DNA from 3 places in the Virgibacillus sp. L01 genome. Region 2 is predicted to be linked to each of the others. Evidence: riboswitches for the same ligand, from Rfam matches in the RefSeq annotation. Region 2 holds a riboswitch; each other region holds the start of a gene.
What was found. A riboswitch is a leader RNA that binds a small molecule or an ion and turns the genes downstream of it on or off. The one in region 2 is predicted to bind S-adenosylmethionine.

Region 1 (10,765 bases), on a different contig from region 2:
GCCACGATAAACTGACCAATATAAAACCCTTTCATCATTTTCCATTCTTTAATATACAAGCCTTTAAATGCACTACTGATCATATACATATAACCTCCAAGCGTATTAGTGTTATAGGTAAATAGTACACTATTACAACCTAATAATCAACTTACTTTCCCCTCCATTTCGTGCTATGCTAAACTAATTACATCATAGAACTACTAAGGAGCCATCTATCTAAAATGCTAAAAGGTATATTAAATTTTACACATCATCTTCTGGAAGAATCCGTAGACAAAGGCGATACAGTTATTGATGCCACTTGCGGAAATGGTCACGACACCCTTTTTCTAACTAAACTAGTTGGGGATAATGGTCATGTATTTGGATTTGATATTCAGGATCAAGCAATTACAAATACTAAAAATCGACTCGCCCAAAATAAATCTAACAATGCAACCATCATAAAAGATAGTCACAGCAATTTTATTCATCATATGCCAGTTGATAAGTTAACCAAACTTGGCGGAGCTATTTTTAACCTTGGCTATTTGCCTGGAAGTGACAAATCAGTCATAACCAGAAGTGAGTCAACTATATTAGCTGTTGAAGGTATACTATCCCATATGAAGCAAAATGGAATTGTTGTACTCGTTGTTTACCACGGACATGAAGGTGGAGAATCAGAAAAGGAACAATTGGTAAGATACGTGCACTTGCTTGATCAAAAATTGTTCCATGTGCTTTACTATGGTTTTATTAACCAAAAAAATGACCCCCCATTTATACTGGCGATTCAAAAGAGAAATTAATATCTGATTTTTGGCGAAGGTATCTACATGATCTCACACAATCGGAATAAAAGTACGAGCTCATCAAGAAGTGGACATCAATTTAATTAAAATCAATAGTTGTTATGATGAGGAGGATTTCCAATGGGCGAACATCGACAAAGATACAGTGAAAAATTCAAGAAAGAAACCGTTAAGTACGCACAAGAACAATGTCAAAAGAAGACTATGACGGATATTGCGGATGAGCTGCAGATTCCACTAAGCAGTCTTCATGAATGGATGAAGCATTATCGTGAATTTGAAAATGAGCCTGTTGTAGCTGAAGATCGTGTCAAGCAACTAGAACAACAGTTAGAAGAGAAAGATAAGAAATTAACAGAATCAGAAGAGGAACTAGCTATTTTAAAAAAGGCGGAACACTTCTTCAGCAGACAAAGGCGATGAGGTTCGAATTTATTGAGAATCATTGCTCGGAATTCGTAGTGATAATTCCCTATTTTACATCTATCAAAGTAAAGTGTGTCCGCTACAATAAACCCCGGGAAATCAATCCCGGGGTTTTCTAAATTTATAATATAACTTAGTGTTCCAATGGAAGAAACGAGCACTTTTTCCACTTATATGCAACAAATCCTCAGTCATTTGTGTTCCGTCTTCAAGCTTTTTCACCTTAGGATCTCCTAAATACAAACCAACTAGACCCTGATAAACCATTTCATGAAAACCCGAATTCGGAAGAGAATGGACGTGTTTAGCGGCCTGTTCTATAAAATAGATAAAGCGTTTCTTCATTTGTTTATGATTATCATAGAAACTACAGAAATTCAGATCTCCTTCAAGCTTATCTTCCTCTTGGTCAATGTAATAATCCAACAAAATATGTAAACCTTGAACATACGGGAAGTAACTATTATTAATATTGTCGGCAAGCTCCTTGGTCATGTAACCACCTAACGTGTAGCTTACGAGACAAAAAATGCCCAAAGTAGATCCTGCCGAAGCAGAAAATTCATACCAGCTTAATGAATCTTCCTTATTTGCTTCATACCAATTCTTCAACCGGGAGATGCGCTCATCTTCCTTAACGTGTTTATGCACCTGAAGGTCCCCATATAGTTGTTCCAGTTTCAAAATATAATCACGAATAATATCATATTCACCCAGATTCCGAAAAATCTTTTGACAGGTTCGTACGAGATCGGCTAAGTATTCCCCGTCAACTCGGTCTGTGCGAAGTTCATAATAATTTTTTATTGAATTTCCCGGACTTAGAGCATCAATCATTGCCTGGTGCAGTAAATCAAAGTCATCAGGATCCATCGAAGTACTTCGGTCACAAAGGTTGTCCAAATAGTCACTAACTGTTTGATAAGCAACAATAAAACGAATTGCTTCTTTCCATTTATGCCCAGCTAACAATGCATAGACAGCACCACCCAGGCAATGAAATCGCTTTGATTTAATACTCGCGAGTGCCTGTGTTCGTAACTCTTGATTCGGAATTTGATTTGCTCGTTTTTGCCAAAAAGCTAATTCCGTATTCACTGCTGGGAAGATTTTACGATAGACTGTTGCCATTAAAGTTAATGATGTTTTTGGTATTTTGTACTCCAACTAAGTTCCTCCGTTCCCAAGACAATCATTCGATAATTGTATGAAAATTTTGCTATACTACCTATATCACCATATTTTTTAGGGGGATTCAAATGATACATTCTTATAAAAATAATAAACCTGAAATTCATAACTCTGTTTTTATTGCAAACGATGCTACAGTCATCGGTGACGTTATTATCGGCGAGCAATCAAATGTGTGGTTCAACACTGTTATTCGCGGAGATGTTGCACCTACACGGATCGGTAAACGAGTGAGCATTCAGGATCTTTCTTTGATTCATCAAAGTCCTAACATGCCTGTTACAGTAGAAGATGATGTGACAGTTGGTCATCAGGTAACACTTCATGCCTGTACAATACGTAACAATTCACTTATTGGAATGGGGTCTGTGATACTTGATGGTGCAGAAATAGGTGAACATGCCTTTATCGGGGCTGGAAGTCTCGTACCACCAGGTAAAAAAATACCGCCTCATTCATTGGCTTTAGGAAGACCAGCTAAAGTTGTCCGTACACTTACAGACAAGGACTATGATGAAATGGAACGAGTAAGAAATTCGTATGTTGAAAAAGGGCAATACTACAAACATAATACAAACCTGGACTTGGAAAAATAGTAGCCAATAAGTAAAAACAGGCGGTATAGGTATACTTAACCATGCGCCTGTTTCCTTTTTAGACTATCGATTCTTTTGAAAGTAATTCAAAAGCTTGATCTGGTTTACTCAACTCATTGATATCAAACTTATTTTCGATATTAATTTGATGCCAAAGCATGAACATAAGAACTGTCCATATTTTTCTGCTGTAATCACCTTTGTCCTGACAATGGGCGTTAAGCAAATTGACAATATAGGACTTATTCAGTAAATGATCAGTTTGACTCTCCTGTATTAAATTTCTGGCCCAGTCATTAAGCTCATCTTTCAGCCAATGCCGTATCGGAACCGGAAATCCAAGCTTTTTACGATCAATTACATGGTCAGGAACAATACCTCGGAAAGCCTCACGTAAAATGTTTTTCGTAGTACCATTTGCAATTTTCATAGCAACAGGTAACTCACTTGCTACCTTGAAAACTTCCTTATCAAGGAATGGTACACGTAGTTCCAAAGAGTTGGCCATCGTCATTTTATCTGCTTTTAATAAAATGTCACCACGCATCCATGTATGAATATCCACATATTGCATTTGATCCACAAGTGGAAAATCTCGCACACGGTCATACAACTTTCCTGTAATCTGTTGATAACATGTATTTCCATTATACACTTTTAGAATCTGGTCTTTTTCTTTATCCTCAAACATTTTCGCATTTCCAATGTATCGTTCGCATAGTGGCGTGGTTCCACGTTCCAGAAAGCTCTTTCCACGTACACCTTCAGGCAGAACTTCTGCTACTCGTGCCAATAGACTTTTAGCTGGTGCTGGAATAGAATTAAACATTTTTAATGATTCTGGCTCCCGATAAATATTATATCCGCCAAATAGCTCATCTGCACCTTCTCCTGACAACGTAACGGTAACATGTTTGCTAGCTTCACGAGCCAAAAAGTATAGCGGTACACAAGATGGATCTGCTAGTGGGTCATCCATATGCCACATAATTTTCGGCAGTTTTTCAACATACTCTTCTGGTGAAATAATATAAGATATATTTTCAACGTTTAATTTGTCCGCTGTTTCTTTTGCCACATCAATCTCCGAATAACCTTCACGTTCAAAACCAACAGAGAACGTTTTAATGTTTGGATTGATTTTTTTTGCCATTGCTACGATAATCGTCGAATCGATACCACCGGATAAAAATGAACCAACAGGAACATCACTACGCAAATGCTTACTGACAGAGTCATACATGACATCCTGAATTCGTTTTATCCAGTCCTTTCTTTCCATTAGGACCGGATTAAATGTAACGTACCAATATCGTTTGAAAGCAATTGGTTTACCAGGGCTTTTAACAAAGTAATGACCAGGTTCAACTTTATTAATCCCAGCTGTCATCGTCATTGGTTCAGGTGCAAATTGGAAACTTAGGTAGTGCTGTAATGCCTCATTATTGACTTCTTCATTTTCCATTAATAACGTAATACTCTTCTTCTCAGAGGCAAATACGATTCCCTCCCCTATCTCATGGTAAAATAGCGGCTTAATACCAAATGGATCGCGGGCACCGTAAAAAGTTTCCTGCTCTTTGTCCCAAATCAATATGGAGAACATGCCCCTGAGGAACTGAAATGCATCTTCCTTATGTTTCGAAAATAATGCAGCTATCACTTCCGTATCAGACTCTGTTGTAAATTTATATCCCTCAGCCTGTAAGTCGTTCCTTAATTCCAAGTAATTGTATATCTCACCGTTAAAAACAAGCCACAATTTTTTATCATCATAGCTCAAAGGCTGCGCCCCATATTCTATATCAATTATACTTAACCTTCGAAATCCAAAAGAAACAAAGTCATCGTGAAAATAACCTTCATCATCAGGGCCTCTATGAGACATACTATTATTCTGATCCCTAAATAGATTTTTATATACTTCATTTGGTTTGCCAGGATTATTACGTAGAATACCTATAAAGCCACACATTGTTTATCCCTCTTTCTTGTAAAAATTTATTATGATAGTCTTTGCTGAATTTGAGATGTGTTTACTTTTTTTATTTATAGTTATTAAAAGTATTTCCATTTCAAAATTTATTAGACAAAATTGGGTTTAGTTAACGATCTCAAAGCTTTTTAGCATGTAATCAAATCTTGCACCATGACCTTCAGCTGCCTCTAAGAAATAGCTTTGTTTAATAACAAACACCTGGTCATTTTCTGTTTCTGTTATATAATATTTTAGTACTGGTGTGTCCCATTGCTGTCCTGTTTTTCCGGACTCATTCGTATATCCGGGACCAATCCCTCTGATCACGACACCATTAATAGGGGCATTAACTTGTTCTTCTTGTCTCAATTCCATTTTGTTGTCCGCCAAAGCGTTCTTAATGGATTCGACCATCTCTTCGGTGGTTGCGTCCTTACGCACAATCTCCATCGAAACTTCCGGATACCTGTCTGCCAGTTCCTGCTCGGGAACAATGCGATCACTGCTATCTCCTTCAACCATCTTATAGCGTGAATCATCAATATAGATGACATACCGGAGCTCTTCGTTTGCTTCCAGCTGTACGTCGGTATCTTCCTTATGCCCTTCAATTTCAATCTCCTGCTCCTTCTCCTCAACAAACATATCCTTCAGATTTTGTATCATTGCCTGACCTGGATCTGTCATGCCGAAAACAGCAATTGCAACGATAGCAGCAGCAGTTAGTCCGGAGATAATAGCTTTCTTACCTTTCTTTTTACGGGAGTCGTGAGAAGGAAATAGTTCCTTGTTAATTTTATTCCATGTCTCACTCTTTAATTCCGGAGCCGTGTTTGTATTTTTTGTAAGTTTATCTTCTATTTTTTTATCCAACTCTTTTTCATTCATCCTTCATCCCTCCCATCGCAACTTTTAACCGTTTTCTTCCTTTATAAAGCCTTGACTTTATCGTATTAACATTTGCGTCTAGCATCTTGGCAATTTCCTTCTCGGTAAAGCCATTTAAATACTTTAATGTCAGGATTGTACGATCCTTATCATCTAGTTCATCCAGCCCCAGCTCCAACTCATCATATTGCCGCTTGTTCTCGGCATTACGGTGTAACTGGTCGAGTAACCGATCCGATTCAATATTGATTGCCTGTTTAGACCTTTTCGATATATAACTCCTGCTTTCATTTAATAATATTTGATAAAACCACGGTTTAAATGGTCGCTTCACATCAAAAGATTCAATATTACGGTAGATTTTAATAAATGTCTCTTGAACAATGTCCGAGGCATCGCTTCTGTTTTTCGTAATCGAGTAGGCTGTTCGAAGTGCATAGTCTACGTGTTTTTCATATAAACGCTTAAAGGCTTGCTGATCACCTTTCTTTATTTTCTTAATAAGTTTGGACTCGTTCTCATTCAATGACTTACACACTCCCTTCAAAACGTTCCTACTATATATACGAGTAAAATCAATTAAAAGTTTTCGCCAAATAAAAAAAGATATTGCATGAGCAATACCTTTCTACTTTCACCTATTATTTTTTAACTAATGCTTGCAATTCTTCTACTTTATCTGTTTTCTCCCAAGGGAAAAGGATATCTGTTCTGCCAAAATGCCCGTATGCTGCAGTATTCCTGAATATTGGACGTTGTAAGTCGAGCATTCGAATAATACCGGCTGGACGCAAATCAAATAACTTGCGAACCGCTGTAACCAAAGCTTCTTCACTCACAACACCAGTTCCAAAAGTATCGATTGCAATGGAAACCGGTTCAGCAACTCCAATTGCATAGGCTATTTGAACTTCACACGTTTTTGCAAGATCCGCTGCTACAATATTCTTGGCTACATAACGAGCTGCGTATGCGCCGGAACGATCTACCTTAGTGGAGTCCTTCCCGCTGAACGCACCTCCGCCATGGCGCGCATAGCCGCCATATGTGTCAACAATTATTTTACGACCTGTCAAGCCTGCATCCCCTTGTGGGCCACCAATAACAAAGCGACCTGTCGGGTTAATGAAATACTTTGTTGATTCATCCAGCAGATTCGCTGGTACAACGGGACGAATCACATGTTCGATCAAGTCTTTCTCTATTTGTTCTGAAGCTATATCCTGATGATGTTGCGTTGAAATAACAATGGTATCCACCTTTACAGGATTATCATGTTCGTCATATTCAACAGTTACCTGTGTTTTACCATCGGGACGCAAGTAATCCAATATGTTCTCTTTACGCGCATATGCTAACCGCTTTGCCAATTTATGTGCCAGCGAAATTGCTAAAGGCATTAATTCCTCTGTTTCATTACAGGCAAAGCCAAACATAAGCCCTTGATCACCCGCTCCAATTGAGGCGATTTCCTCATCACTCATTTTACCTTGACGAGATTCTAAAGCATTGTCCACTCCACCAGCAATATCAGCAGATTGTTCGTCAATCGCTGTAAGTACTGCACATGTATCAGCATCAAAGCCAAATTTTGCCCTTGTATATCCGATATCTTTAATTGTTTGACGTACAATAGCAGGAATATCTACATATGTAGAAGTAGTAATCTCTCCTGACACTAATACTAACCCTGTTGTCACAGTTGTTTCACATGCTACCCTGGCATTTGGATCACTTGATAAAATTTCATCTAAAATTGCATCTGATATCTGATCACAAATTTTATCAGGGTGTCCTTCCGTTACAGATTCAGATGTAAATAACCGACGATTCGAAGCCATTTGGCTAAATCCTCCCCTAAACTTATGGTACGGAACTCTATCTTTTCAGTATATGTCCATTATTAAAATATGTTTTAATTAGAAAACCCGGCTTATACAGTACGAAAAAATTTAAACTTTCCAAACTGCAAACAAAAAACCTTCCCTGCATTCATGAGGAAAGGAATTGTGGCCTTTCGCTCTTATTGTTCAAGGATACATCCTTGCACCAGATTAGCACCTTTTCACTAATGTGACGGTTGCCGGGCTTCACAGGGTCTGTCCCTCCACCAACTCTGAATAAGAGAGTGTCCGTTCGACAATTATCGTATCGAAATAGCCTTGCGATGTCAACTATTTGCTAGTCACATACACGATTGCCACTAAAAATTCATATAAATAATCACATTATTAGTATGGACTATTTTGATTAATGTGTTATACTAATGATTAGATTTAGATAATTAGATAATTGAACGTTATCGCCTTTCCATACAAATCCATCAAAAAGGTAGGTATTACAAATGAAAACGGTGGAACAATCACTATTTTTAAAAGATTTACTTTCGCATAATAATTTACAAAAAAACCTTGCTGTACCTAATTTAGTTGAAAAGATTTTATCACGTAAAGAAGGTATGCTAACCGCAACAGGAGCGGTTTGTGCGACTACTGGTGAATATACTGGCCGTTCTCCCAAAGACAAATTCATTGTACGTGACGATATTTGTGAAGAATTTATCGATTGGGGTTTGGTGAATCAAGCAATAGATGAAGCGTCATTCGAAAGACTTTACGAGAAAGTTATCACCTATTTAAAGAACAAGGAAGAGCTATTTCAATTTAAAGGATATGCTGGTGCTGATGAAAAGTACCGCTTGCCCATCGAGGTTATAAACGAATATGCATGGCATAATTTATTTGCTCGCCAATTATTCATTACGCCGACAGATGAAGAATTAAAGACCCATCAATCCGAATTCACTGTTGTGTCTGCTCCTACATACAAAGCAGATCCAGAGGTGGATGGGACAAATTCTGAAACGTTTATCCTGATATCGTTTAAAAAACGAATCATTTTAATTGGTGGTACCGAGTATGCTGGTGAAATCAAGAAATCCATTTTTTCGATAATGAATTACCTATTGCCACAACGCGACATTTTATCCATGCATTGCTCAGCGAATGTTGGCCAGGAAGGTGATGTTGCATTGTTCTTCGGTCTATCCGGAACTGGTAAAACAACATTATCTGCTGATCCATACCGCCGTTTAATTGGCGATGATGAACATGGATGGAGTCCAAATGGTGTTTTTAACATTGAAGGTGGCTGCTACGCAAAATGTATCAATCTGTCTCAGGATAAAGAACCACAAATTTACAATGCTATTCGATTTGGTTCAGTACTTGAAAATGTAATTCTTGAAGAAGATTCACGGTTACCTGATTATGATGACACATCATTAACTGAAAACACACGAGCAGCCTATCCACTTGAAAATATTGATAATATTACTTCACCAAGTATTGCTGGTCATCCTAACACAATAATTTTTCTAACAGCTGATGCATCCGGAACATTGCCACCAATCAGCAAATTAACGAAAGAACAGGCAATGTATCACTTTTTAAGTGGGTACACGAGCAAACTGGCTGGTACAGAAAGAGGCGTAACAGAGCCACAAGCAACTTTCTCAGCATGTTTTGGCTCACCATTTCTGCCATTAGCACCATCAACATATGCAAAAATGCTTGGCGATAAAATAGACCAATATAACTCTAATGTATTTTTGGTTAACACTGGTTGGACTGGTGGTTCCTATGGAATTGGAAAACGTATGAAACTGTCATACACAAGGGCAATGATACACGCAGCGTTAGAAGGAGAACTCAATACTGTTGAAACTACCCACGATAATGTTTTTGGCCTTACAATTCCAATGCATGTACCTGGTGTACCTGATGAAGTACTTGTACCAAAGAATACGTGGGAAGATAAATCTGCGTATGATCTGGAAGCAAAATCACTTGCAATGAAATTTCATGAAAACTTTAAGAAATTTAAGTTAGCAAGTAACGAAATTAAGGAAGCAGGTCCTTTATACCGATCTGTATAACTATGGTTTCCTCATCCCAAAAGGATTTTAATATATGAAGGAAAATTTTTGGCAGCACATGCTGACAGCCGTTCTCGATTTTTCGAGGGCGGTATTTTTTGGCAGTTAAGATAGTAAAGTACGCTAACGTAAGAACCCCTTTAACGATATACAAATTTATATAACCTCATAATTACATAGGCATTCACACAATTTTATTAAATGACATAGGCTATGATGACAATATACAACCTAATATTTGTATTAATAAAACTTATGTATGTTTCATATATTTGCAAACTTATTGGAAAATCAGCTATTGAATAGTTAAATCTATATGTTCACCATTCAAACTAAGGAGGGAAGCCCATGACATTTCTTACCTTAGATCGCGTTTCACACCATTATTTTTCAAAAAATAATTATACAAAAACCCTCGACAATATATCTTTTTCCGTAAAAGAAGGCGAAATTATTACCCTTTTAGGACCCAGTAACTGTGGAAAGTCAACGATCCTTTCTATAATAGCGGGAATTATTAAACAAACCACCGGAGATGTGTTACTTCAACAGCAGCCAATCAATAAATCAGAACCGGCAATTGGCTATATGCTGCAACAGGATTATTTATTTCCTTGGAAAACAATTATAGATAACGTTCTTATTGGACCCAAGGTCGGTAAAAATCAAACAACAGCAATAAAAGAAAAAGCAATAAATCTATTGAAAGAAGCCGGATTAACAAATGTAATGCATGTATACCCAAGTTCCTTGTCAGCCGGAATGCGTCAGCATGTTGCCTTTATTCGATCACTAATAACTGATCCAAAAATTCTATTAATAGATGAACCATTTACTGCACTCGACTACCAAACTAAGCTAATGCTAGAAGAATTAATGTTACGATTACTTAAAAATTACAACAAAACAACAATACTGGTAACCCATAACATTAGTGAAGCTATTGCTATGA
Region 2 (10,765 bases):
ACCGGATGCTTTACGTCCAAAATTAACAATACCGCGATATGATACTTTACCACCTTGTTTTGAAATTGACTTCGAAACGATTGTGGAAGAAGTATTTGGTGCAAGGTGATGCATTTTAGCACCCGCATCCTGATGCTGTCCACGACCGGCAATCGCAATTGAAAGTGTATTACCACGTGCGCCTTCACCTTTTAATATGATAGATGGGTACTTCATTGTTAATTTAGACCCAATGTTACCATCAATCCATTCCATTGTTGCATTTTCATCCGCAGTTGCACGTTTAGTAACCAAGTTATAAACGTTATTTGCCCAGTTTTGGATTGTTGTGTAACGGCAATATGCATCTTTATGAACAAAGATTTCAACGACAGCACTGTGCAGTGAATTCGTTGTATAAACCGGTGCTGTACAACCTTCAACATAGTGTACAGATGAACCTTCATCAGCGATGATGAGTGTACGTTCGAACTGTCCCATATTTTCCGAATTTATGCGAAAATATGCTTGTAGTGGTGTTGTTGTTTGCACGCCCTTTGGAACATAAATGAATGATCCGCCAGACCATACAGCTGAGTTTAAGGCAGAAAATTTATTGTCTGAAGCCGGAATAACTTTTCCGAAATATTGTCTGAAAAGATCTTCATTTTCCTTGAGTGCAGTATCCGTATCCTTAAATACGATACCCATATCTGACAAATCCTGTTTTAAGCTGTGGTATACTACTTCAGATTCATACTGTGCGGATACACCAGCTAGATACTTTTGTTCTGCTTCTGGAATACCTAACTTATCAAACGTTTGTTTAATCTCATCAGGTACCTCATCCCATGATTTTTCCGTTTTTTCGGATGGCTTAACGTAGTAGATAATCTCATCAAAATTCAATTCAGAAAGATCTCCACCCCATTGCGGCATTGGCATCTTATAGAACTGATTCAATGCCTTCAGACGATAATCCAGCATCCATTGAGGTTCATCTTTCATTCTTGAGATTTCTTCAACTACCTCTTGCGTAAGTCCTTTTCCAGAGCGGAAAACCGAAACGTCTTTATCATGAAAGCCATATTTATACTCTTCCATTTCTGGCATTTGTTTTGCCATGTAAAAAACCTCCTTTAGGTGTTTTGGGACGTACTAGTACCGATACTGATACGACATTTGCGTAATAATCGGCATTATCTCCATCATCCATTAGCTACCTACTATTCTTGAACACCTTTTTCCATAGCCTTCCAAGCAAGGGTTGCACATTTGATTCGTGCTGGAAATTTGGAAACACCTTGTAATGCTTCGATATCACCAAAATCTGTGTCACCTAAATCATCCATCTCTTCACCAAGCATCATTTGTGAAAAAGCTTTCGACATTTTCAATGCGTCATCAAGTTTTTTTCCTTTAACAGCTTGTGTCATCATGGATGCAGATGACATACTGATTGAACAACCTTCACCATCAAACTTGGCATCCTGAACAACTCCATTTTCTACTTGTAATTGAAGCTGAATCCGATCACCACATGTTGGGTTATTCATATCAACAGTTAGCGCGTCACCTTCAACTGCGCCCCTGTTTCTTGGATTCTTATAGTGATCCATGATTACCTGTCTATATAATGTATCAAGGTTGTTAAAAGACATCACCAAAATACTCCTTTGTTTTCAAAAGTCCATCGACTAAGCGATCAATATCTTCTTCTGTATTGTATAAATAAAAACTTGCACGTGCTGTGGCTACTACATCAAGCCATTTCATTAGCGGCTGTGCACAATGATGTCCCGCACGAACAGCTACACCTTCTGAATCAAGAACTGTGGCAGTATCATGTGGATGAACATCATCTAAGTTGAATGTAACTAATGCTGCACGTTTTTCAGGGCCATATATGGAAATTCCATCAATTTTTCGTAAGTTTTCGAGTGCATAATCAGCTAACTTTTGTTCATGTGCTGTAATATTTTCTAACCCAACATCATTCAAAAAGTCGATTGCTGCACCTAACCCGATTGCACCAGCTATAATAGGCGTACCACCTTCAAACTTCCAAGGCAATTCTTTCCATGTTGAATCGTAGAGATTAACAAAATCTATCATTTCTCCACCGAATTCCACTGGCTCCATTTCTTCAAGAAGTTCTTTCTTACCATACAATACCCCAATACCAGTTGGTCCACACATTTTATGACCTGAGAATGCGTAAAAGTCACAATCCATTTCTTTTACGTCAATCTTCATATGTGGTGCACCCTGAGCACCGTCGATTACAATAACTGCACCATTTTGATGAGCAATTTGTGCAACTTCCTTAACTGGGTTAACTGTTCCAAGTACATTGGATACATGTGTAACAGCAACTACTTTTGTATTATCTGTTATTGTCTCACGTACATCGTCCAATGTAAACGTCCCATTAGCCTGTAATGGTATATATTTTAATGTTGCACCTGTAGCTTTAGCTGCTTGCTGCCACGGTATAATATTACTGTGGTGTTCCATTGGAGTGATTACAATTTCGTCTCCAGCTTTCAAATTGGCACGCGCATAGCTATAGGCAACTGTGTTGATTGATGTCGTTGTACCACGTGTAAAAATAACTTCTGCAGTACTATTCGCATTAATAAAGCGTCGTACCTTTTCACGAGCACCTTCATATTTGTCAGTAGCCCGAGTACCCAGTGTATGAACACCGCGATGCACATTTGAGTTATCCTGTCGATAATATGCATCGACGGCTTCTATTACTTGCAATGGTTTTTGTGATGTTGCAGATGAATCTAAATATACTAAAGGATGGCCATTCACTTCCTGATTTAATATCGGGAATTGCTGCCGTATGGCGTTTACATCCATTAGTATACCTTCCTTTCAATTACTTGCGTTAACTGTTCCTTAACTGAAGCAATTGGCAGTTGATTAACAACTGGCGCTAGGAAACCATGAATGATTAAACGTTCTGCCTCTTTTTGTGTAATCCCGCGGCTCATCAAATAATACAATTGAAGTGGATCAACACGGCCAACAGAGGCTGCGTGACCTGCTGTTACATCATCTTCATCAATAAGAAGAATTGGGTTAGCATCCCCGCGTGCTTTTTCACTTAGCATTAAGACGCGTGATTCCTGTTCAGCATTTGATTTTGATGCACCATGTTCAATTTTCCCAATACCATTAAATATAGATGTTGCACTATCTTTCATAACACCGTGCTGTAAAATATGTCCTTCTGACTGCTTGCCAAAGTGGACAATTTTTGCTGTGAAATTCTGTGTTTGTTTTCCACGACCAACTGACACAGTTTTCGCATTTGATTCAGAATTGTCACCAACTAAGTGTGTAACATTTTCTGAAACAGTATTCCCATCATTCATTTGACCCAGTGCCCAATCAATTTTGGCATCGCGATAAGCAACACCTCGGCGATTAATATACGAAGTTGTTCCAGCAGCAAAATTGTCAACCGCACCAAATGAAATTTGTGCATTGTTATGCGCAACAACTTCCGTAACAATGTTTGCTACTGTTTCTTCTTCTTTATTTTGTGATACATAATTCTCAACATATGTTAATGAACTATTATCATCAGCAACAACCAATACATGATTAAACATTGCTGCTTCAGGGTCTTCCTGCCAAAAAATCACCTGTAATGGTTCTTCCAGCTGTACATTTTTAGGAACATATACAAATACGCCGCCGTTCATCAATGCTGCGTGAAGTGCAGTTAGACGATGCTCATCAACAGAAACTGCATCCTTCATATAATAACGTTTAACCAAGTCTTCATGCTCACGTAGCGCCGTAAAGATATCAGTAAATATAACACCCTTATTTTTCAGTTCTTCATTGAGGGAAGCATATGCAACCGTGTGATTGCGCTGTATGACCAGGTTTTTCTGTGTATTTTCTTTATCAATAAAGTCCTGTATATCCACTGGTAGATCACCTAATGATGAAATCTTCTCACCTTGAGCTGCCTCATGTTTAAATTTACTGAAATTCCATCTGCCTATCTTCGTTTTATCAGGCTTAGGCATCTCAAGATTATCAGCTTGTTCCAAAGCTTGAAGACGTAATGATTTCATCCATTCTGGTTCATTATTATTTTGTGAAAACTGGCTGATATAATCTTTGTCGTATGGTAACTTTGTTTCAACAGTCATATAACCCCTCCTAACTTTACGCTTTTTGCTCAATTGATACGTCTTCAATACCAAGTTCTTCTTTAATCCAGTCATAACCTTCCGCCTCAAGACGCTTTGCTAATTCAGGCCCACCCGATTTAACAACACGGCCTTGCATCATAACATGCACTTGGTCTGGTGTAATATAATTAAGTAAACGCTGATAGTGTGTAATGATCAAGCAACCAAAATTATCGTCACGTAGTTTATTAATTCCTTTGGACACTACTTTTAATGCATCAATATCCAATCCTGAATCAATTTCGTCTAAAATCGCAATTTCAGGCTTAATAAGCATTAGCTGAAGAATCTCATTACGTTTCTTCTCCCCACCTGAGAATCCTTCATTTAAATAGCGCTGTGCCATGTTTTTGTCGATTTCTAGATGGTCTAAGGCATTATCCATTTCCTTAATGAATTTCATTAGAGAAATTTCATCGCCTTCTTCACGGCGAGCATTTATAGATGAACGAAGAAAATCAGATGTTGTTACACCACTGATTTCACTAGGATATTGCATTCCAAGAAATAGCCCTGCACGTGCGCGCTCATCCACTTCCATTTCCAATACGTCCTCACCGTCAAGATGTACACTTCCTTCAGTGATTTCAAATTTCGGGTGACCCATAATTGCTGATGCAAGTGTTGATTTTCCAGTACCATTTGGTCCCATTACTGCGTGGAACTCGCCACCCTTTATCGTAAGGTTTACACCTTTTAATATCTCGTTACCTTCAATTGAAACATGAAGATTTTTAATTTCTAGCGTTGATCCTGCCATGTCGATACCTCCAATTACTATTATTGTGCTTATTTTTTCAAATGGATATTACATCCATTCTCAATTTATTCTCATTATAATCTTAAAGCATTTCGAATTTATTATCAACTCATTCACATGAATAAGCCAACGTAGATGTTAACTGATTATAGGAACGTTTTTTTTTGAGAAAAATCATAAATTTTCTTTATATTATATGCAATAACTGAGAATGTACTTTCTGCATACCATTAACTTATTTCTGGTATTGTCCTACTGACGGTTAAAAAAATGCTTTATCGTTATCAGGACTTTTCTACATTATTACTTCCACAAACTCCCGTATAGGCTTAGTACACTTACTTCTACAGTAAGACTTCACTGCAAACAAAAACGCTGGTACCCATCCCAGGGTACCAGCACCATGATTATTTATTAATTATGAATGTGACTATCAATTTCAGCTACCATGTGTTTACATTGTTCATACTCTTTCTGTCGTCGCTTTTCAACTGCAATGCGGTTTTCTAATTTTCTTTCATACTCAGCGTAGCACATCTTATGTGTTTGCTGCATTCCCTTCTCCATCTCCGGAGTATAACTCATCTTAATCCCACTAAAAATAGTGAACCATCCTTTCGAATTGATTACAATATTAAGAATACCACAAGGACGATAACCGCTACAAAGTGCATTTAAACGTATATAATCTTAATGAATAAAGTATGGAAGTGTTGAAAATGGATAGCAGGTTTACCTTTAAATATAGATCGAATACCTTCCATATACTATTAATTCCTTGAAATTCGCTAAATTAGTTACTTACTCGGTGCTCCGTTAACCGGAACTACTGCACCTTCAAATTCTTCTTTTATATAGCTCTGAATTTTTTCCGTATGCAATACGTCAACCAATGTATTTAATGCTTCATTGTCTTTATTTTCTTTCTTTACCGCTATAACATTTACATATGGAGATTCTTCACCTTCCAGAATTAATGCATCCTCTAATGGATTTAGGTCTGCTCCAATTGCGTAATTTGTATTTATAGCCACTAATGTGTTTTCTTCTGAATCATACAGCTCTGGTAAGAATGCTGCATCATAATCATAGGAAAACTTTAAGTTTTTTGGGTTCTCGACAATATCTTCTGTAGTAGCTTCTACCTTGTCCACTTTTTCAGAGAGTTTAATAAGCCCTTCTTTTTCCAACAAGGAAAGTACTCGTCCATGATCAGCGACAGAACGGCTCATAAGCACTTCGGTTCCTTCAGGTACTTCATCAACGCTTTCAATTGTTTTGGAGTATATTCCGAATGGTTCAATATGAATTCCACCAATATGTGTAAAATCATAGCCAATATCTGCAATTTGCTTGTTTAAGTAAGGAATGTGCTGGAAGTAGTTCGCATCAATTTCTCCATTTGAAAGGTCTTCATTTGGTAAAACATAGTCAGTGTACTCTTCAATTTTTAAAGTGATTCCTTTTTCCTCAAGAATAGGTTTAGCTTTCTCCAAGATCTGTGCGTGTGGAGTACTGGATGCGCCAACTTTAATAACATTATCTCCCCCTGAACCGGAATTACTCCCGCCACAAGCTGCTAATACTAATACAAAAAATATAGATACAAATGCCAAAATCTTTTTCATTTAAATTCTCTCCCTTATCTTTTATCTAATTTGTTAGTAATAAAGTCTCCAATGAATTGAAAAATAAATACAATAATTACGATAAATATAGTACAAATAAACACAACATCAAACATTCGCCGCTGGAAACCAAAAAAGTATGCATAATTCCCAAGACCACCAGCGCCTATAACTCCTGCCATTGCCGTATAGCCAATTAAGGCAATAGCAGTTACAGTAAGCCCTGAGACAAGTGCGGGCATTGACTCTGGTAATAACACACGAAAAATAATTGTACGTGTCTTTGCGCCCATTGATTTCGCTGCTTCGACTACGCCTTTATCGACTTCCTTCAGTGCAATCTCTACAAGTCTTCCGTAGAATGGCGCAGCACCAATGATCAACGCTGGTAAAGCTGCATTCGGCCCCCGTATAGTCCCAATCAAAAAGTCAGTAAAGGGGAACAAAAGTAATATTAAAATAATAAATGGAATCGCTCGGAATACGTTTACGATTGATGCCACAATTAAATTCAGAAATTTATTTTGCCAAATCCCCCCTCTCATTGTCAGGTAAAGCAGTAATCCCAACAGTATACCTAAGATAAACGTTCCAAATAATGAAAGGATGGTCATGTAAAAGGTTTCGTAAGTAGCAACCCATAAATCCTCCATATTCAAATTTGGGAAAAGATTAGTTAGCATCGCGAACCACCTCCACTTCCACTGAGGTCTCATTTGTTATAAAGTTTATTCCTTTATCAATTTCACTCAACTCGCCATCAACCTGTACAAATAGTGTTCCATAAGCACCACGTTGCGTTTGAGTGATTTTTCCCTGCAATATGTTGATATCAATTGCAAATCTTTTGGCGACTTGACTAATTAATGCCTGGTTTGTTGTTTCACCAACAAAATGGAGACGGATAATTTTACCACTGTCATAGGTATCAATTAAATGGGCTACACCATCATCTTCTTCGTTCGTACCCATCACCTGTTCAACAAATTTCTTCGTAACAGATTTCTTCGGCTGTAAAAATACATCCAGCACATCACCTTGCTCAACGATCTTACCTTCTTCCATTACTGCAACCTGATTACATATTTTGCGAATCACATGCATTTCATGGGTGATCAGAATAACCGTTAAACCAAGCTTTTGATTGATATCCACTAACAAATCCAATATCGCATTGGTTGTTTCCGGATCGAGTGCTGATGTTGCTTCATCACACAGTAATACTTTAGGATTATTCGCTAGTGACCTCGCTATACCAACACGCTGTTTCTGACCGCCACTTAACTGAGAAGGATAAGCACTTTCTCTTCCTGTAAGGCCGACCAATTCAATTAACTCCTGAACACGTTCATCACGCTCTTTTTTTGACACGCCTGCAATCTCCAATGGAAATGCAATATTATCTTTAACGGTCCGTGACCACAATAGATTAAAATGTTGAAAAATCATGCCTATTTCCTGACGTGCTAACCGAAGCTGTTTTGAATTTAATGCAGTCACTTCCTGCTGATCAATTACTATTTTCCCACCTGTTGGTTCTTCAAGCCGATTTAATAATCTTACAAATGTGCTTTTTCCAGCACCACTATACCCAATGACACCAAAAATTTCTCCTTCGTTTATATCAAGGGTTAAATCTTCCACTGCTGTAATGTTGCTTTTATTTGATTTAAAGACTTTACTTAAACCCTCTATTGAAATCACAAGTATTCCTCCTTTGTCATCCACTATTATGCCCTACTAAATAAGAAAAACGCCTTTCTGTAAGAGAACAGAAAGACGTAATATATGTAGTCTTTACGTTCCCTTATCTGTCAAAGCAGTTGCTTTGCAGGAGTTGGCACCTTTCAAATAAAAAACATTTGAGGTTGCCGCGGTTTCATAGGGCCAGCCCCTCCACCGCTCAAGATAAGAGATATAAACTATTTAATTGAAATTCGATAATCTAGATAATAGCACGCATATTAGCATGTGTCAATAAAATTATTCATCTGAAAATAAAGATGGTTCGTAGTCCGTTAGGTAGCTATATATATTGGCAATTGATTTAAATGCGTAGATTTTTTCTTTGATCTCGTTACCATCCTTTATTAATAAGCATGGTACACTTTCAATTTCATTATCCTGCATAAACTCCGGGTGCAGCGAGGCATTCATGCTATGAAAAATATCCTGTTTATGAACCGATTCAATCTTATCCAGCATCGATTTTGCCAATGCACATGTCCCACAAAATGGTGTATAAATATATAATAAATAATGCTCTTGTCCTAATTGTTCCTCATTAATCTGTTGCAATACTACCACCCTAAATCAAGAATATGGGATTAACCTCGATTCGCTTGCCTATCAAGGCAGTTGCAAGTATGTTTTCGGGAGTTGTTGCCACTTCACGATACTCGCTGCTCACATAAATGTGCTCAGCATGTGGTAGCTCACGCGTTAACTGTTTGCGCAGTTTTATCCCTGAACTATCCTCATCAACTAAAATATAAACATCCCTATTATCCAAATCATACGTTTCCAACAGCTCATCAAATCGTTCAACACCGAGTGTCCCATTCGTACAAATCACTTCAACATTATCTGTTATCACCCGTTTGACCTGTTTTTTATCAGTTAGTCCCTCAACAATGATAACTTTTTCTACTTCATTTGTCATCATTACATGCACTCCTTACATTTAATTCTCTGAATGCATTAATCATTAATTTTACTACTTATTTCAATTCACATCCAATAATTAGTTGAATCTCTGTATAGAGTCCTTCATTACTCAAAATAAAGCAGTAATTCCAAATTACTTGTAAATATGCCAGCCCTGTTATTTCATATGCAGGTAGACGTTTTAAGTTCCATTCAAAGACTGCTATGAATTTACGAACGATAACACATTAGTTCGTAACATTAATCGATAAATAATGACTAAATCAAATTGACTCGTATAGGTAGTTTATGCCCAAACTATATTATTAAGTATGAAAATGAAAAAAGGTTATTTAATTAAATGACTGTTGCAATTGACGATTGATATAGAATGCTACACAGACTAGGGGTGATCGATTCGTAGTATTCAGTATAGCCTCTAACCAGGCAGTTGGAATAGTTAAAGATCCTTTTGAAAACAACTAAAAAAAAGACCGACTTTACCAGATTACAGTGTACAGTCAGTCTTATTAACAGGATTAATCTTCCTCAATTATTTCCTGATATTGTTCAGCAGATAGTAGATTATTTAGCTCTGAATCGTCAGATGGCTCCAATACAACCATCCATGCTTTTTCATATGGTGATTCATTAACATATTCAGGGCTATCCTCTAATTCTTCGTTGATTTCAACAACTTTTCCGCTAATTGGGGCATATAATTCGGAAACCGTTTTTACAGATTCAACGCTGCCGAATGGCTCATCTGCTTCAACCTCTTCTCCTGCTTCAGGGAGTTCAACAAATACGATATCGCCTAATTCAGATTGAGCAAATTCTGTAATACCAATACGTACTTTATCGCCTTCTTTTTTTATCCATTCGTGTTCTTCTGAATATAATAAGTCTTTTGGTAAGCTCATTTAAATCCCTCCGTTAATTAATTAAATATATATTACTATACTAGGTATTTACACTTTATTCTAGCATTTTTACTTTTATTAAAGCCAATTTTCATTGAAGGATTCTTCCTTAAATCCAACAGTGACCTTTTTTCCATCGGTTGTAATTGGTCGCTTCATTAGCATACCATCAGATGCCAAAATTTCAGCCATTTCATCAAGACTCGCATCCTTGATTTGATCCTTAATATTTAATTCACGATATTTCTTCCCACTGGTATTGAAAAATTTTTTAGCAGGTAAACCACTATTTGAAATCATGTTTAGAAGTTCTTCTTTTGATGGTGGGTCGTTCACAATATGTATGCTAGTATAATCGATTTCATTATCTTCTAACCATTTTTTCGCCTTCTTACAGGTTCCGCAATTTGGATACCAGTAAAACGTTAATGTCATTTCACCCCTCCTTACCATTTCAGATGTTATTATAATTATAGCAAATAAAGTAAAGCCTGGTCGATGAAATTATGAACTTTCAATGATTTCCTAAAAAAACTTTATAGCATTTAATCATATGCTATAATACTAGCATTAGTTGATAGGGGGAATGTTCGATGCATTATATAA
Region 3 (10,765 bases), on a different contig from region 2:
GTGCTTGGCGTTCGTCTCAGCAGTTCTTCTTGTCGTGACCATAGTATTACATGCCATTACTCTTTTCGTATATCGTGATAGAACAGCAGAGTAGGATGTCAAAATTGTATAGATTGGTCTGTTCTATTTTTAAAGAAGATTCTGTATAGTTGGAACCTTTTTCCCTTGCCCTTCGTAGGAAATAAGAGAAGGAGGGGGTATGTGTGAAGAAGGTTATTGTTTTTTCATTTTTGTCTTCTATCGTTATCGGATTAATTATATGGGCTGCTAGTGTAATCATTTCTTTTTCATATAGTGAATGGAGTTTTTTAATTGGTCTGGGGATAACGATTATAATTTACTTTTTTAACAGTAGTGGAGGGGCATTATCAAAAGCAGCAACTTTTGAAGCAAGTGAGTCAAGCTGGAAAATTCAAAAAAGCGAAGAGATGAAAATAGACGTGGGTGTCGTATTTTATGGTTCGCTTCTATATACTGTTTTTAGTTTAGTCTTGATGGTTATTAAGTATTTTTAGAAAGGATGAGTTTTTTTGAAGCAAGCTTTACTGGTAATTGATGCTCAACAGGATTTGATGGAAGGCAGTAGTGTGGAACAGGAAGTTTTTGATAAGGAGAAAGTCGTTAATAACATTAATGCTGTTATTGAAAAGGCCATAGCGAAGGGTGTTTCCGTTGTTTTTATAAGAGACTTAGATGTTTCAAATGGAGAAGGTCCTGGATTTCAAATACATAAAAATATTAAAGTGCCATCCGCTGCTGATGTATTTGATAAAGCCGCTACAAATTCATTTTACGGCACACCATTACTCAACCATTTAAATGAGAATAACGTAGAGCATCTTGTAATAATGGGATGTAAGACGGAACATTGTATCGATACGGCTGTCAGGACAGCGACGTTCAATCATTTTGACGTTACTTTAGTTGGAGATGGACATTCTACCTCTGACTCCGATAACTTAACTGCACAACAGATAATCCTTCATCACAATGAAACGCTTCATGGTCATGATAATGTAGACAATTTCTCAATTGTTAGAAATACAGAAGAGGATTTATTTAACCCTACTCACGATAAATACCGGTAATGAAAAAAGGGGGAGATTAGGTTGTTGAAAAATCTGGGTATTGGTTTAATTTTTACCATTATTGCTCTGATGATTGGCGTTTTCACTGGTGACTGGAACTTATTTTTTAAACTTATAGTTGCAGCAGCAGTTATTCCTTTAGTATTATCAGGTTTGTTAACAGGAGCTTTTGTTGATGGTGACAGAAATAGAGCTAATTATCATACCGAGACCAAAAAAGACAGAAAGGACAAAAACAAATGGGTTACAAAGTTACTAATAATTGGTGTCCCTAACTTTAGCTTATTAATCATTTTAATTATACTTGGTTTCTAGTCGACTACTGTAAGTTCGGCAAATTTTTTACAAGGAATAACGTGTCGGGGTACATATGGAGGCGGACTATGGTTAAGTCTGTGAAAGGGCAATTTATCATATCACTATTAGTTGCAATTGGTTTTTTGATGAATTCGTTCTCTTATATTAAGTTTACTGGTGAAGCAGAATTTATGTTTAATCGGAAACTTTTTTACTTCGTTATGATTATCTCGGTCTTTAGTGCAGGTTTATTGACACAGAAGTATATCCAAACAAAAAGGAAGGATAATAATAGTCCATGCCAGGGAAGTGGGACATACAATGATGCCAGCAAAAATGGAGATGGTTAGTAGCCTATTTTTTCATAAGATTATTTCGGTCTAAAGTTTGCGGTGGTCTCTCTAACCATCCATTTCCAATCATTAATTTTGTTCCTTCTAATGCAAATTTGGAAAGATGGGAAACAAATTTCATATAATTTGCTGCCAAATCACTTCTGGCACTTGCACCTAAAGATGTACCAACCAAGGAAATGGAAAATTCATTTAAAGTTGATATAATGAACATCATAAGTTTGTCTGAAAAAGGTGAGGTAGTAGAATTAGTAATCGAATCATCTGACGTCATGGGAGCAGCAATCTCAGCATGTTCCAGAAATTCTTTAAGATCATCAATAAATTTATCCGTGTCATTTATACTTTCTCGTAAGTGTTTTCTTACCTTATCACTTTCTGCAACTTGTGAAAAACCCATAATAAGGGCTTTATATATTTGGCTTGATTCAATATTGTTTGCTATGTGTGCTACTTCAATTGCTAAGAGTGGCCGTTTAGTAAAGGAAAATGTCCCACCGACAAAACTTTCATCCTGTACATACGTAACTTTCTGTGGATAGTGGATTATTGGAGAACGAACTAAAGCTCCTTTTTCTTTCAACAGATTGTTGGTTTGGTTATATAATTCTTCAGCTTCATTTATAATTGTTTGATAAATTGTCTTTATATCCTCTCGATATGCAGTCCCTAAACACAAGCTATTTGCTATAAGTCCATTTCGCGACATACATTCCAGGTAACGAGTATAAAAAACATCTGTGAAGAGTCGGGGCGCTTTGTAAATGTCTTTATCTGTAAATCCTTGAGGAATAGCTATTTCTTCTTTATTAAAAATTTCTTCAATTTTTGGTAAATGGGATGCAGATAACTCTTTAGCAAAATCTAACGTATTTTTAATTTCCTCATCTTGTACATTTTCTAAAAAATGATCAAACACACAAATACACATACTGTCATGCATATAGGAAGTCCATAAATTTGCAACTTCACCAGCTGTTAATTTTGTATCGTGTTCCACTGTTAAGTCCTCCAATTTTTATATTTAATACTAGTATTGATTAAACGACGTTTTTATATTAATTACAAAAAATGTAAAACGCATAAAAAGTGTCGTTATCTTATTGCAGGTTGAGGAGAGAATTCCATGAGTGAGTACCGGATTGTTTCACCAGTTTGTCCGAAGTGCGAATCAAAATGTACATATGACTTCAGCCAGGAATATAAGCATTTGGATCCTGCGCCATTACAGCCTGTCACTATTGGTAATGCTAAATATCATTGCAAGGATTGCGGTTATGAATGGAAGAAATACAGAGGACGAAAAATTTATGAGCTGATTCAGGTTATTGATATACAGAGTGGTGGGTATATGGATTATGGTTCTGTTCAGAGGATGAGGATTGACCTGAAGCATAGGCGTGTTCGGAAAGCACTTTTAATCGGTGAGTTTAACGAATTTGATCAGATAGCCACTATGAGTGAGGAATGTATTGATTGGCTGCTAGCTGAATTATATAAATGCGATTTTGTTAACTGGGCGGAGGAGTATAACCATGATGGTGTTTTGGACGGTTCCTATTGGCGGTTAACTATCGAATATGATACACACTGTGAAATTAAAATAGGAAGCAATCATTATCCAAAGAAGTGGGCGAAGTTTTGTAAAGTTGTTTCAAAGGTAAGTGGGGAGGATTTTTATTAAATAGGCGCAATTCTTTTGAAAAAGAATTACGCCTAGTGTTAATTTTTATCCGACAACATGTGGATTCTTTACTTGTTGCGACGCAGTTTGTAATGCATGATCCAGGTCTGCGATTAGATCATCGACATGTTCAAGTCCGACTGAAAATCGGAATAATCCATCGGTGATCCCTCGTTTTTCTCTTTCTTGCTTTGGCATTGCAGCATGAGACATTGTTGCTGGATATGACAGAATGGTTTCTACTGCTCCAAGACTCACGGCGAATACTGGCAGGCGAATTTGTTCGACAAATGTTTTCGCTACAACTGAATCTTCTATTTCGAACGACAGGACTGCTCCTGAACCATTAGATTGGCTGTTATGGAGGTCATGCCCAGGATGATTCGGTAATCCGGGATAAAATACGTTATTAATTAATGGATGATTTGTTAAATAGGCAGCTATTTTCAGTGCTGATTCAGATGATTGCTTAAGACGGGATCCTAACGTTTTAATGCCTTGTATTAACAAATAGGAATCCTGTGCGCCTAGTATGGAGCCAAAGGAATTTTGAATAAAGGCCAACCTTTCTCCAAGCTCTTCTGTGTTTGTAACAGCTAGACCTGCAATAATATCGCTGTGGCCAGACAAAAATTTAGTCGCACTATGGAGCACAATATCCACACCAAGATTAATCGGCTTCTGGTAAAGTGGTGTCATGAAAGTGTTGTCGAGAAAAGTCAGGCAGTCATTCGCTTTGGCAATTTTTACGATGCCTTTAATGTCAGTAATGTTTAAACATGGATTTGACGGTGTTTCGATATAGATGACTTTTGTATTCGGTTTAATTGCATCGTTAACCTCAGTCAGGTTTGTCATATCTACGAATGTGTGATCAATTTTAAATTTGGTAAGTACTTCGGTTACAAATCTGTAAGTACCACCGTACACATCCGTTGAAATTAGAACATGGTCACCAGCGGAAAGCAGCATAAAGGCTGACGATATGGCAGACATTCCAGAAGCAAATGCTAAGCCGCGGGCACCTTCCTCTAATTGGGCTATTTTTTCTTCCAACGCTTGCCTTGTCGGATTTCCTGAACGGCTATAATCAAATGGTCCAAACGCATCAAAGGATTCCTGGTGATAGGTTGATGACAGATAAATCGGCACATTGACTGCACCTGTTCTCTGTTCAACGTCCAAATTTGATGGAGCATGAATTAGTTCTGTTTCTAATTGATTCTTGTTATTGCTCATTTTCCCATTCCCCCTTTTCCAAGATTGAAAATACGTTCTTCAAATCGGTAATTAGATCCTCCGCTTGTTCAATGCCAACAGAAAATCGTAATAAACGATTATCGATCCCACGGAGTGTTCGTTCTTCTTCTGGTATCTCTGCATGGGTCTGTGTTGCTGGATACGTAATAAAACTTTCAACTCCTCCAAGGCTTTCTGCAAAAGTAACCAATTCAATGTTTTCTAAGAAAGGTTCTACCCAATCTGTCTTCTTAAGGCGGAATGAAAGCATGCCGCCTTTACCTGGATACAGTACATCCGTAACCCCTGGTTCATTTGCTAAATAATCTGCTATTTTCCGTGTGTTCTCATCGTGCTGCTTCATCCTTAGAGCAAGTGTTTTGAGGCCTCTAATAATAAGCCATGAATCAAAAGGAGACAGGACTGCACCTGAAGCATTATGGATAGTTGCAAGCTTATCGCAAATTGCCTCTCCTTTTGCAACGACTAGGCCGGCGAGAACATCATTGTGTCCGCCAATAAATTTAGTAGCACTATGAACGACGATATCGGCACCAAGTTCAAGCGGCTGCTGGAAATAAGGAGTCAGAAATGTATTGTCAACAATGAGTAACAAATCATGCTTCTGTGCAAGTGCTGCATATTCTTTAATATCGATTTCCTGCATAAGCGGGTTTGTTGGTGTTTCAATAAGTAATGCTCTCGTTTTTGGTGTAATTAATTTCTCTGTCACGTCAACATCCGCAAACTCCGAATAGGTTGTCTTTATATCGTAGACATCATCGTAATGCTGAAGTAAACGGTATGTACCACCATAAATATCTTCTGGAACAATAACTTCATCACCGGAACGGAAAAGAGAAAGAACTAACTGAATAGCTGCCATTCCAGAACTGCAGGCATATCCGCTATCCCCGGCCTCCAGCTTTGCAATTCCTTCTTCCAGGATAACCCGCGTCGGATTCTTCGTACGCGTGTAGTCGTATCCAGTGGATTTGCCAATTCCTTCATGCTGGTATGCTGTTGATAAATAGATTGGCGGGTTCACTGCACCTGTTGTTTTATCACTATTATTGCCTAGTTGTGCTAAGTTGGTTTCGATACTTTTATTTGCCACAGTAATCATCCTCTTCATAAAAAAATTAGGGACCCTCCAGATAAGAAGAAGGTCCCTAATAACGCAAACAATCTTCTCATCTTCAGGTAACTTGTTACCTTTTGGATTTAGCACCGGGCCAATTATGGCGGGTTGCTGAGACATCACAGGGCCAATCCCTCCGTCTCTCTAGATAAGAAATATATGATTTTATTTGAAATACTTGATTTTTCTTACTTTAATACAAACGATTGGATAATGCAATAGGTAATTACAGAAATAACGAAAAAACTACAATTTAGCTCGGATTTGTAGTCTAATTTTTAATGAAAATGCTTGTCTTATGGTACGATAGTTATATAAATTACCTATGGGGGATGGTTATGGAAAAGTACAAGCCAGCTGGATTCTGGGTGAGATTCCTGGCAAACGCAATTGATGGTATTTTGACATATATTATAGGGGCAATTATAGCCATTATAATTAATGACGAACGTTTTTTCAGTTCACCAGGTAATGAGGCAAATACTTGGTATTCATCGCCATCCGAAGACATATCAAATCTAATTTATGTCGTTGTTTTTGTTATAATTTTCACTGCAAGTAAGTATAAAGGATCTCCAGGGAAATTAGCATGCAGGATTCAAGTACTTAATGTGGAGATGACCCAAATTAGCATGCTGAAATCAATTGGAAGATTTTTTGCGTATTTTCTCTCCGCGCTTCCACTTGGTATTGGCTTTCTAATGGCAGGATGGAATGAAGAAAAGAAAGCACTGCATGATATAGTTTGCAGTACGAGAGTTGTTTATCGAATCTAACGCCAGCGTAGTGCAATCCGCAGTTTACAGCAATCTGTGTCAGCAACTTGTGATATAAATTCCAGCCGCAAGCCATCAGGATTGTAATGAATATCGACGTCTGACGTAATGCCTGTAGAGTGAATTAATTGCTCAACCTTGGCAGTATTTGAGGTTTGAGCAGCATTCATTAGTTTTGCATCAAATTCCTGTGATTCTGCTAGTTTATTAAGAACAATGCTCGCGTCATCCATAAGTTTTTTTGTTTCATTTGCTGATTTATATAATAGGTTGGCGTCAACAGGTGGATATTGCTGGCGATCTGGCCAGTAAGTGGCGTTAGGATAATATGGTACATAATAATAACCTGGATAATTGACGTAATACATAAAAAATATCCCTCCTTGTGAAATACATCCATTTAATTATATGCAGAAGAACGTGTTTGTGGGAATGAGCGGGGGTTTGTGGAAAGGATGCTGGATAAATGACTAAAGCAATTTTGTTTGATCTTGATGATACCCTGCTTTGGGACAAAAAAAGCGTAAAAGAGGCATTTAAGGCTACTTGTGAATTGGCAAAGCAAACATATGACATTGACCCTGTTAAGCTAGAAGCGAAAGTTCGTGAAAATGCACGAGAATTATATGCATCCTATGATACATATGCATTTACACAAATGATTGGAATAAATCCGTTTGAAGGACTATGGGGTGATTTTCGGGATGAAGGGGATTCTTTTCACAAGTTGAAAGAAATTGTTCCTGAATATCGGAAAAAAGCCTGGACGAGAGGACTTCATGATTTAGGAGTTGATGATTCAGATTTGGGTTATCAGCTAGCAGAAACTTTTCCCGTGATGCGCAAGGAAAATGCGTTTGTATATGAGGATAGTTTTGCAGTACTTGATCAGCTAAAGGGTGAATACCAACTGCTGCTGTTAACAAACGGATCTCCTGAATTACAACAGACCAAACTTGATATCACGCCACAGCTCATGACCTATTTTGAGCATATAGTTATTTCTGGGGCTTTTGGAAGAGGAAAACCAGATCCGGCCATCTTTGGGCATGCGCTTGAGCTTCTTGCTGTGCAAAAGGATGAGGTTTTAATGGTTGGGGATAATTTAAGCACAGATATCCTTGGGGCAGAGCGTGCTGGAATAGACTCTGTCTGGGTTAACCGTCATCGGAAAGAACCTAGTGACGTTATACCGACATACGAAATCGGAGCATTGAAAGAGCTATTGCAATTGTTGAAACGGTGAATTAAGGGTGATGAAGTACAAACTGGAGGATTAAACGGTTATGTCGAATAGATTCCTGGACCAGTTTTATACAATTGATCCGGATTCAGGTGACTAAATAATTGAAATTAATCTAGAGAATTATGATGATATTTTTAATACGTGGGATTCCTCTGTTTATAACATTAGGGACCTTGATTCGAGTTTAAAGTCTTTTTTAGCAGTTAAGAGAGCATAAATACTTTCTTACTGCATAAGTGCAACTACGGCACTCGCCATTAAGGCTTGACGAATACCAAGTTTTCTAAGAAGAATGCTCTCACGATATCAAATCACAAAAAAATATAAAACTGAGATTTAACATGCAAAAGCAGGAAAGAAATATTGATATGGAAAAGGATATTGAAAAAGGAATTCGTAATTATTTTAATTATGTCCTGTATACGACGAAAAGAGATTTTTTCCAATATAAGAAAAAGAGTCTTTCTTTATATTGTCACTTTTTATCTGCAAATTTCCGACAACGAAAAGGTCATAAATGAATTTATTTCACTAAGCGTAACTGTAGGTGGATGGGTTTTTCTCTGGGAAGCATTTTCACTTATCTTTATTCAAAGCAGTGATTTATGGAAGAAAAGGAAGCAATATACGAGAATTTTAGCAGCACCAATAGTGTATAGGTATCACTGACACAGCTTCAACTGGGACCCGGATAATAGATCATAAGTGGAATAGTTATTTTGAAGTATAAGTTATTTGGTTTAAGGAAGTGGTTCTAATTATTTATGCAATCGTTTTGTTTGTACTAGCAGGGTTAGCTGAAATTGGTGGCGGATATTTAATTTGGTTATGGTTAAGAGAAGGTAAGCCATATTATTGGGGTGTTGGTGGTGGGATTGCACTAGCTTTATATGGCGTAATTGCTACATTTCAAACCTTCCCATCATTCGGTAGAGTATATGCAGCATACGGTGGCGTTTTTATTGTCCTATCCGTTTTATGGGGATGGGGTATTGATAAGAAAACACCTGATTTATATGACTTGGTTGGTGCAGGAATCTGTATTGTTGGTGTTTCAGTGATGTTATTCGGGCCACGCCAGTAGAGGAAACAAGGCGTTATGAATAAAATTGAAATTATCTTATATATATGGATGAAAGGTCAATTCTTCAGGAAGTGAACAAATGAAAAAAGAAAAGCAAATTAAAAAATTCGATAAACAGGTAAAATTGTATGAAACGAAAGGCACTAATCAAAAGTTTGCCGGATTGAGAAATAAACTAATAAAAAACGCATACGGAAAAGTTTTAGAGGTCGGTGTTGGAGCTGGAGCAAACTTTTCTTATTATGATCAGAATAACGTTGAGATAACAGGAGTTGATTTTAGTTCAGAGATGATTAAGAGTGCCAAAAGAACAGCATCAAATTTTCAGATGAAAGCAGTATTTGTACAAGAAGATATTGATGAGTTGATTTTAGAGCCTAACTCTTTTGATTGCATCGTATCAACCCTTTCCCTTTGCAGTTATCCAGACCCAATTGAAACATTAAATAAATTTAACAGTTGGTGCCGTAAAGATGGGGCTATTTTGTTAATGGAGCATGGTTTGAGCTCTAATCCACTACTTTCCTTTGCCCAAAAAGTGATTGATCCACTCCATACTAAAATATCTGGATGTCACTGTAACAGAAACATCGATAAAATAATTGGGAAATCTAGTCTTCAGGTTGATCAGATCGAACGTTATTGGTCAGATATCATTTATTTAATACGGGCAACACCTATTAAGTAACAGTTTGAGAAGGGAATTAATTTTTTGAAAAAGTTCATAGTTCATATAACGGGTTCCGCTTCCTATCACAAAACTTAGAATTACACTTTAAAATGTAACTAAATTATGGGAGTTAAAAGGACACGTGAATTTAAGTACGTTATTTTAACAGATACATAGGATAATTCTATAAATTGTGAAGGGATTGAGAAAAATTTATTATCCATATATGTATCCGTATCAACATCCTTATTATGTTAATGTACCAATGTATAACTATGGAAGTCAGCATATTAACGGCACTTTACCAAATGGGTTAGAGCATACTGACAGATTTGGATCATTCAGTGCTGATAACGGTGCTGGAGGTGCTATGCTGCAAGATTATGGTTCGAATCCTTTTGTCATTAATATCAATGATGCAACAAGACAAAACAATACGTATCGTACTGCTTTATGGACAGGGAAACATTTGCAGGTTACGTTAATGAGTATTAATGTCGGTGAAGATATCGGTTTAGAAATGCATCCTGACGTTGATCAATTTTTACGTGTAGAACAAGGCCAAGGAATTGTCAGGATGGGTAACAGTAGAGATAATTTAACCTTTGAAAGAAATGTCTATGATGATTCGGCAATACTAATACCTTCTGGAACATGGCACAATCTGACCAATACTGGTAATGTTCCCCTAAGACTTTACTCAATATATGCTCCTCCTAACCATCCGTTTGGCACCGTTCATGTTACCAAAGCAGAAGCTATGGCAGCTGAAGAAGAGCATGAGAATGGAAATACAGTTATTTCGGGCAAGACGCCAGATGAATGGGTGCAGAGCATACAGAATATTTGGTAGAGGAAGGATTAGAGGATGTACGTAGAGGAATAAATGCAACTCATATTCTCCAGGAATTCGTTTTGATGGGAGTTCTTGTAGGGAAAGGATATTCTCCTGAAACAGCATATGAAACAGTAGAAGAATGGGAACGAACAGGAGAATCCAAACTACTTCAGCAAAGTAAAAATATGTAGTATATAATTTCATAAAAGTAAGGGGGTTGTAAGATTGGCAACCCCTTTTATTTGGAACCTGACTTTCGTTAACGAGGAAATATACTAATATTGCTCAAGTGTAATCATTATTCTAGTAATGTGATCGTATTAATCGGCAAACGGATCCTTTTCCAACA

Region 1: it holds a riboswitch for S-adenosylmethionine, as region 2 does, so the genes downstream of both, metK (methionine adenosyltransferase) here and ACTWQM_RS18600 (methionine ABC transporter ATP-binding protein) in region 2, are expected to answer to the same signal.
Region 3: it holds a riboswitch for S-adenosylmethionine, as region 2 does, so the genes downstream of both, ACTWQM_RS18130 (methionine biosynthesis PLP-dependent protein) here and ACTWQM_RS18600 (methionine ABC transporter ATP-binding protein) in region 2, are expected to answer to the same signal.

The regions. Positions count from the first base shown of each region.
Region 1 is NZ_JBQQCP010000018.1:14,492-25,256, reverse strand. It holds gene ACTWQM_RS19745 (hypothetical protein) at 1-83, opposite strand, end outside; gene ACTWQM_RS19740 (class I SAM-dependent methyltransferase) at 225-794, shown strand; gene ACTWQM_RS19735 (transposase) at 918-1,220, shown strand; gene ACTWQM_RS19730 (tetraprenyl-beta-curcumene synthase family protein) at 1,323-2,390, opposite strand; gene ACTWQM_RS19725 (gamma carbonic anhydrase) at 2,483-3,010, shown strand; gene asnB (asparagine synthase (glutamine-hydrolyzing)) at 3,069-4,985, opposite strand; gene ACTWQM_RS19715 (hypothetical protein) at 5,112-5,876, opposite strand; gene ACTWQM_RS19710 (RNA polymerase sigma factor) at 5,869-6,402, opposite strand; gene metK (methionine adenosyltransferase) at 6,518-7,717, opposite strand; SAM riboswitch class I at 7,897-8,003, opposite strand; gene pckA (phosphoenolpyruvate carboxykinase (ATP)) at 8,221-9,813, shown strand; gene ACTWQM_RS19695 (ABC transporter ATP-binding protein) at 10,162-10,765, shown strand, end outside.
Region 2 is NZ_JBQQCP010000013.1:66,708-77,472, forward strand. It holds gene sufB (Fe-S cluster assembly protein SufB) at 1-1,104, opposite strand, end outside; gene ACTWQM_RS18560 (hypothetical protein) at 1,070-1,195, opposite strand; gene sufU (Fe-S cluster assembly sulfur transfer protein SufU) at 1,206-1,640, opposite strand; gene ACTWQM_RS18570 (cysteine desulfurase) at 1,630-2,850, opposite strand; gene sufD (Fe-S cluster assembly protein SufD) at 2,850-4,160, opposite strand; gene sufC (Fe-S cluster assembly ATPase SufC) at 4,177-4,962, opposite strand; gene ACTWQM_RS18585 (hypothetical protein) at 5,377-5,547, opposite strand; gene ACTWQM_RS18590 (MetQ/NlpA family ABC transporter substrate-binding protein) at 5,760-6,590, opposite strand; gene ACTWQM_RS18595 (methionine ABC transporter permease) at 6,605-7,273, opposite strand; gene ACTWQM_RS18600 (methionine ABC transporter ATP-binding protein) at 7,263-8,294, opposite strand; SAM riboswitch class I at 8,395-8,505, opposite strand; gene ACTWQM_RS18605 (thioredoxin family protein) at 8,574-8,888, opposite strand; gene ACTWQM_RS18610 (toprim domain-containing protein) at 8,899-9,252, opposite strand; gene gcvH (glycine cleavage system protein GcvH) at 9,776-10,159, opposite strand; gene ACTWQM_RS18620 (arsenate reductase family protein) at 10,238-10,594, opposite strand.
Region 3 is NZ_JBQQCP010000012.1:79,916-90,680, forward strand. It holds gene ACTWQM_RS18095 (hypothetical protein) at 204-515, shown strand; gene ACTWQM_RS18100 (isochorismatase family protein) at 531-1,088, shown strand; gene ACTWQM_RS18105 (DUF5316 domain-containing protein) at 1,110-1,403, shown strand; gene ACTWQM_RS18110 (hypothetical protein) at 1,472-1,735, shown strand; gene ACTWQM_RS18115 (DUF3231 family protein) at 1,740-2,738, opposite strand; gene ACTWQM_RS18120 (hypothetical protein) at 2,865-3,422, shown strand; gene metC (cystathionine beta-lyase) at 3,468-4,661, opposite strand; gene ACTWQM_RS18130 (methionine biosynthesis PLP-dependent protein) at 4,651-5,787, opposite strand; SAM riboswitch class I at 5,852-5,957, opposite strand; gene ACTWQM_RS18135 (RDD family protein) at 6,141-6,578, shown strand; gene ACTWQM_RS18140 (hypothetical protein) at 6,575-6,946, opposite strand; gene ACTWQM_RS18145 (HAD family hydrolase) at 7,045-7,824, shown strand; gene ACTWQM_RS18150 (YnfA family protein) at 8,573-8,908, shown strand; gene ACTWQM_RS18155 (class I SAM-dependent methyltransferase) at 8,988-9,596, shown strand; gene ACTWQM_RS18160 (cupin domain-containing protein) at 9,805-10,431, shown strand; gene ACTWQM_RS18165 (hypothetical protein) at 10,401-10,607, shown strand.